Regions from separate parts of the Mesorhizobium sp. M0184 genome, predicted to be linked through region 1. Evidence: riboswitches for the same ligand, from Rfam matches in the RefSeq annotation. Region 1 holds a riboswitch; the other holds the start of a gene.
What was found. Region 1 has a riboswitch for S-adenosylmethionine ahead of NKJ23_RS31085 (O-succinylhomoserine sulfhydrylase). Riboswitches for the same ligand answer to the same signal wherever they lie in the genome.
Positions count from the first base shown of each region.

Region 2: another riboswitch for S-adenosylmethionine. It lies ahead of metX (homoserine O-acetyltransferase MetX); the one in region 1 lies ahead of NKJ23_RS31085 (O-succinylhomoserine sulfhydrylase).

Region 1 covers NZ_JAMYSZ010000043.1:33,504-36,907, reverse strand. Annotated here, with positions in the region: gene NKJ23_RS31090 (glycosyltransferase) at 1-868, shown strand, start outside; gene NKJ23_RS31085 (O-succinylhomoserine sulfhydrylase) at 906-2,096, opposite strand; SAM riboswitch at 2,167-2,244, opposite strand; gene NKJ23_RS31080 (2'-deoxycytidine 5'-triphosphate deaminase) at 2,380-3,404, shown strand, end outside.
Region 2 covers NZ_JAMYSZ010000001.1:272,085-275,488, forward strand. Annotated here, with positions in the region: gene NKJ23_RS01370 (prephenate/arogenate dehydrogenase family protein) at 1-717, opposite strand, end outside; gene hisC (histidinol-phosphate transaminase) at 724-1,833, opposite strand; SAM riboswitch at 1,972-2,049, shown strand; gene metX (homoserine O-acetyltransferase MetX) at 2,142-3,311, shown strand.

The DNA.
Region 1 (3,404 bases):
CTTTCCAGCTATTCGCGCCCGCCTTCTAGTCGGTGACGACCGCATCAGCGGCAATCCAAAACTCAATAATTGCGTGAAGGGTTGGGAAGCGGCGCATTATAGCTGGGTCATCCTTGCCGATTCCAACGTGCTTATGCCGAGCGACTACGTCCAGCACCTGATGGCGGCGTGGCGGCACGACACCGGCCTCGTCTGCTCGACGCCGATCGGCTCGCGGCCGGACGGCTTCTGGGGGGAGGTCGAATGCGCCTTTCTCAACACGCTGCAGGCACGCTGGCAGTACGCCGGAGAGGCGCTCGGCCTCGGCTTCGCGCAGGGCAAGAGCATGTTGTGGAATAAGCCGATGCTCGACGCCAATGGCGGCATCTGCGCGCTTGCTGCCGAGATCGCCGAAGACGCCGCCGCGACCAAGCTGGTCAACGGGTTCGGACTGCGGGTCAATCTTGTCGCCTCGCCCTTCGAACAGCCGCTCGGCCGGCGCACGTTTGGCGAGATCTGGTCGCGGCAGGCGCGCTGGGCGCGGCTGCGCCGCGTCACCTTCGCGCTGTTCTTCGCCCCCGAGATCTTGATCGGCGCAGCGCCGCCGCTGGTGCTTGCGCTGATCGCGGCGGCTGACGCCGGCGTCAGCCTGCCGGCAACCGCCATCGCCGTGCTGGTCGCGGCCTACCTGCCGGAATGCGCCTTGGCCTCGGCCAAGGGATGGCACCTGTCGCTGCGCACCATCCTGGCGATGATGGCGCGAGACCTGATGCTTCCCGCCATTTGGGCGCGCGGATGGCTGAGCGGCGCCGTCGACTGGCGCGGCAATGTGATGACTATCCAGACCAAGGCCGTCGCGGAGCTGGAAGAGACCCCGTCCGGCGCCTGATCGGCGCGTCCCCGCTCGCCTCTGTTCGGCCAGGCCCTTATCCGGCAACTCTCAGTGCCTGCTCGATGTCTTCGAGCAGGTCGTCGGCGTCCTCAAGGCCGACTGACAGCCTGAGCGTTCCCGGTCCGATGCCGAGCTCGGCGCGGGCTTCATCGGTCAAGTTCTTGTGTGTGGTCGTCGCCGGATGGGTGATCAGGCTCTTGGCGTCGCCGAGATTGTTGGAAATCAGCACGACGTCGAGTGCGTTCTGGAAGGCAAAGGCCGCCTGCTTGCCGCCCTTCACATCGAGGCAAATCAGCGTCGAGCCGCCCGACATCTGCTTCTTGACCACGGCCGCTTGCGGGTGGTCGGCGCGGCCGGGATAGATGACGCGGGCGATTTGCGGGCACTCGGCGAGGAAATCCGCGATGCGGCCGGCACTTTCCGTCTGCTGGCGTACGCGTAGCGGCAGCGTCTCCAGGCCTTTCAGCAGCGTCCAGGCATTGAAGGGCGAGAGGCTTGGGCCGGTGTGGCGGAAATAGTCATGCAGGTTCTCGTCGATCCATTTCTTGTCCGACAGAACGATGCCGCCAAGACAGCGCCCCTGGCCGTCAATATGCTTCGTGGCCGAATAGACGACGATGTGGGCGCCGAGCTGCAGGGGTTTCTGCTGCAAGGGCGTAGCGAAGACATTGTCGACGATCAGCCTGGCGCCGATCGAATTGGCAAGTGCCGCGACGGCGGCAATGTCGACTACCTCCAGCGTTGGATTGGTAGGGCTTTCCAGGAAAAACAGTTTGGTGTTGGGCTTGACCGCCTTTTCCCAATTGGCGATGTCGGTGCCGTCGACCAGCGTTGCCTCAATGCCGTATTTCGGCGCCAGCGTCTCGACCACCCAGCGGCAGGAGCCGAACAGCGCGCGCGCCGCCACGATATGGTCGCCCGCCTTGGCGCTGCACAGCAGTGCTGCCGTCACCGCCGCCATGCCGGATGCCGTGGCGCGCGCGTCTTCGGCTCCTTCCAGCGCGCACATGCGTTTCTCAAACATGTCGACCGTCGGATTGGCATAGCGCGAATAGATGAAGCCCGGCTCCTCGCCCTTGAAGCGGGCCTCCGCCGCTTGCGCCGTCTCGTAGACATAGCCTTGGGTGAGATACATCGCCTCGGAGGTCTCGCCGAAGCCGGAACGCAGCGTTCCGGCATGCACGAGTGCGGTCTGAGGCTTCCAGTCGCGCTTCTTGGTCATCATTCTATCCAAACACCAAAATTGGTCCAAACAACAAAAAACCGGTCGCGAAAGTCGCAACCGGTCCATATGGCCTTGCGGCCCGACGGTCCTTTAGCGACTTGTTTAACGTGGCTGCAAGCCGACCGGCCAAATCACCACGGGATAACGAGCTTTAGACCCGCGCCACGCTTGCGTCAATTGCCGGCATGATTAAGAGGGTTGTACCAAGCAGGTGCCAAAGGCGTCCACGGTCGGACCTGCGACAGAACAAGACCTCGCCCGGCGTTCGAACGGAGCCAGACCCTTGCGGCAGACAGGCATTCTTCCCGATCAGGATATTTCCGCGCTGTTCCAGACGGGCGCGCTGAAATCGCCGCGCACGCTCGATGCCGATCAGATCCAGCCGGCCAGCCTTGACCTCAGGCTCGGCGACAAGGCCTGGCGGGTGCGTGCTTCCTTCTTGCCCGGCCCGGACCACAGGGTTGCCGACAAGCTCGACCGGCTGAAGCTGCACGAGATCAACCTCGCCGAAGGTGCCGTGCTGGAAACCGGCTGCGTCTACATCGTGCCGCTGCTCGAAGGCCTGGCGCTGCCCGCCCATATTTCCGCCTCCGCCAACCCGAAAAGCTCGACCGGACGGCTCGATATCTTCACCCGGGTAATGACCGACCGCGGCCACGAGTTCGACAAGATCGCCGCCGGCTATGAAGGCCCGCTCTACCTGGAGGTCAGCCCGCGCACTTTCCCGATCGTCGTGCGGACCGGCTCGCGGCTGTCGCAGATCAGGTTCCGCACCGGCAATGCGCTCTTGTCGGAAAACGAGCTGCACGAGTTGCACCGCGCCGAAATGTTGGTCGCCACCGAACCACCCAACATCTCAGGCGGGGGCATCGCGCTATCGATCGACCTCGACGGCGACAAGGACGGGCTGGTCGGCTATCGCGGCAAGCACCACACCGGCCTGGTCGACGTCGACAAGCGCGCCGCGCAGGATGTCGTCGATTTCTGGGAGCCGCTCTACAAGAGCGGTGCCGGCGAGCTGGTGCTCGATCCGGACGAATTCTATATCCTGGTGTCGCGCGAGGCGGTGCATGTGCCGCCACTCTACGCCGCCGAAATGACGCCTTTCGACCCGCTGGTCGGCGAGTTCCGCGTCCACTATGCCGGTTTCTTCGACCCGGGTTTCGGCCATTCGGCGTCGGGCGGCACCGGCAGCCGGGCGGTGCTCGAGGTGCGCAGCCATGAAGTGCCGTTCATCCTCGACCACGGCCAGATCGTCGGACGGTTGGTCTACGAGCACATGCTGAAACGGCCGCGGGCGCTCTACGG
Region 2 (3,404 bases), on a different contig from region 1:
GTCGCGCCACATGGTCGGGTCGGACGCCGCGAGACGGGTGAAGTCGCGAAAGCCGGAAGCCGAGTATTTGATGACCTCGGACTTGGTCACCGACTCCAGATCGTCGGCGGTACCGACGATGTTGTAAGCGATGATATGCGGCAGGTGCGAAACGATGGCCAGCGTCATGTCGTGATGCTGCGGGTCCATCGTGTCGATGTTGGAGCCGCAGCGGCGCCAGAATTCCGAGAGCTTTTCCAGTGCTGCGGGATCGGTGCCGGGCAGCGGCGTGAAAATGCACCAGCGGTTCTCGAACAGTTCGGCAAAACCGGCGTCCGGTCCCGATTTTTCGGTGCCGGCCAAAGGATGGCCGGGGATGAAGTGCACGCCATCAGGCACGTGCGGCTGCATCTGCGCGATCACCGAGGCCTTGGTCGAGCCGACATCGGTGAGGATGGCGCCCTTCTTCAGCGCCGGCGCGATCTCTGCGGCGACCGTGCCTGAAGAGCCGACCGGCACCGAGACGATAACCAGATCAGCATCGCGAACCGCCTCTTTCGCATCCGTCGTATAGGTGTCGCCAAGGCCGAGTTGGCTCGCGCGTGCCAGCGTCGCGTCGCTGCGCGTCGAAATCGCGACTTGGCCGGCGAGTCCCTCACGGCGGATGACGCGGGCCAGCGACGAGCCGATCAGGCCGATGCCGACCAGCGCGATCTTTTCGAACATCGGTGAGGTCATGGTGTTCTAGCTTTTCATGAATGTCGCGAGTGCTGCGACAACGCCGCGATTGGCCTCTTCGGTGCCGATGCTCATGCGCAGCGCGTTCGAAAAACCGTAGCCGGAAACGCGCCGCAATATGTAGCCGCGCGCACTGAGGTAGTCGTCGGCGGCCGCCGCCGAATGCTTTTTGTCCTCGGGAAAGTGGATGAGGATGAAATTGCCGACGCTCGGTGTCACCCGCAGCCCGAGCCAGCTTAGTTGCTCGCTCAGCCATGCCAGCCAGGTCTCGTTGTGCGCCACGCTGCGTTCGATATGGGCGCGGTCGTGGATCGCCGCGATGCCGGCCTCGATTGCCGTCGCATTGACGTTGAAAGGCCCGCGCACGCGGTTGATCGCGTCGATGACGTGCATTGGCGCATACATCCAGCCGATCCGCGCCCCGCCCAGGCCCAATTTGGAAAAAGTGCGGGTCATGACCACGTTTTCCGCGCTGCCCACCAACTCGACGCCGGCTTCATAATCGTTTCGCCGGACATATTCGGCGTAAGCTGCATCCAGCACCAGAAGCACGTTTCGCGGCAGGCCGGCATGCAGGCGGCGCACCTCCTGGAACGGCACGTAGGTGCCGGTTGGATTGTTTGGATTGGCAAGGAAGATGATCCGGGTAGCCGGCGTCACCGCGGCGAGGATCGCATCGATGTCGGCGCGTTCATCGGTCTCCTTGACCGTTACCGGGACGGCACCGGCCGACTGTATGTAGATCTTGTAGACCATGAAGCCGTGTTCGGTGATGATGGCTTCGTCGCCGGGTGCGAGATAGGTCTGCGCCAGCAGGCCCAGAATCTCGTCGGAGCCGTTGGAGCAGACGATGTTCGCCGGGTTGAGCCCGTGCACCTCGGCGATCGCTTCCCTCAGGCGCCTGGCGCTGCCGTCGGGATAGACCGCGAGCTTGTCGGCGACCGCGCGCGCGGCCTCTATCGCCTTTGGCGAAGGACCGAGCGGGTTCTCGTTCGCCGACAATTTATGGACCTTGGCGACACCTTCAGGCGCCGCGCTCTTGCCGGGCACATAGGCTTCGATGTCCATGATGCCGGCGCGGGGCCTTGGACGTGTCTGATCCGGTGTCTGGCTCATTTCATGAAATCCGTCGAGAGTGCCTCCATCCGGAGGCCGCAGCGGAAATACAAGCCGTGGCCCGGAATGTCGAGGGGCGGCAATTCGGGATCAAGAACTTGCCGTTGACGAACCCACGCGCGAGTCATAGAAGAGCATCGACAGTTCCGTGGTGATTTGGCCGGTCGGCTTGCAGCCACGTTAAACAACTTGCTAAAGGGCCGTTTGCATCTTGTAACCGGCTTTGCGAAGGCATGGCCGGTTTTTTGTTGCCCTGACTGGCTGTTGCCCGGACCGGCGGACAACGGAAGGCCGGGCAAGGAGATGTAATGGTCGCTTTGCGCGCTCGAAAAACCAACAACGAGGCCGACCAGCCGTCGAGCCCGGTGTTGCGTTTCGGCGCCGACAAGCCGCTCAAGCTCGACGCCGGCACGCTGCTGTCGCCGTTCCAGATCGCCTACCAGACCTATGGCACGCTCAACGACGCGCGTTCCAACGCCATCCTCGTCTGCCATGCGCTGACCGGCGACCAGCATGTCGCCAACACCAATCCGGTGACCGGCAAGCCGGGCTGGTGGGAGGTGCTGATCGGCCCCGGCAAGATCATCGACACCGACCGTTTCTTCGTCATCTCGTCAAACGTCATCGGCGGCTGCCTCGGATCCACCGGCCCCGCCTCGACAAGTCCCGCCACAGCCAAGCCTTACGGGCTCGACCTGCCGATCATCACCATCCGCGACATGGTGCGGGCGCAGCTGATGCTGGTCGAGCATTTCGGCATCGAACAGCTGTTCAGCGTGCTTGGCGGCTCGATGGGCGGCATGCAGGTGCTGCAATGGGCCTCCAGCTATCCCGAGCGCGTCTTCTCGGCGCTGCCGATCGCCACCGGCGCCCGCCATTCCTCGCAGAACATCGCTTTCCACGAGGTCGGCAGGCAGGCGGTGATGGCCGACCCGGACTGGCACGGCGGCAAATATTTCGAGCATGGCAAGCGGCCGGAAAAGGGGCTGGCGGTGGCGCGCATGGCCGCCCACATCACCTATCTGTCGGAAGCAGCGCTGCACCGCAAGTTCGGCCGCAACCTGCAGGACCGAGAAGCGCTGACCTTCGGTTTCGATGCCGACTTCCAGATCGAGAGCTATCTGCGCCATCAGGGCATGACCTTCGTCGATCGCTTCGATGCCAACTCCTATCTCTACATGACCCGCGCGATGGACTATTTCGATCTCGCCGCCGACCATGGCGGCCGGTTGGCCGATGCCTTCGCCGGCACCAAGACGCGCTTCTGCCTGGTTTCGTTCACCAGCGACTGGCTGTTCCCGACCGAGGAGAGCCGCTCGGTCGTGCACGCGCTGAACGCGGCCGGCGCTTCGGTCTCGTTCGTCGAGATCGAGACCGACCGCGGCCACGACGCCTTTCTGCTCGACGAGCCGGAACTGTTCGCCGCCATCAAAGGCTTCATCGCCTCGGCCGCTCGGGCGAGAGGGCTCGGCGCATGACCCCGAAAAGTTGCAGGCTTTTCGGATCAGGATCATGCGCCAGGCATCAGCGCATGACCCCGAAAAGTTGCAGACTTTTCGGATCAGGACCAT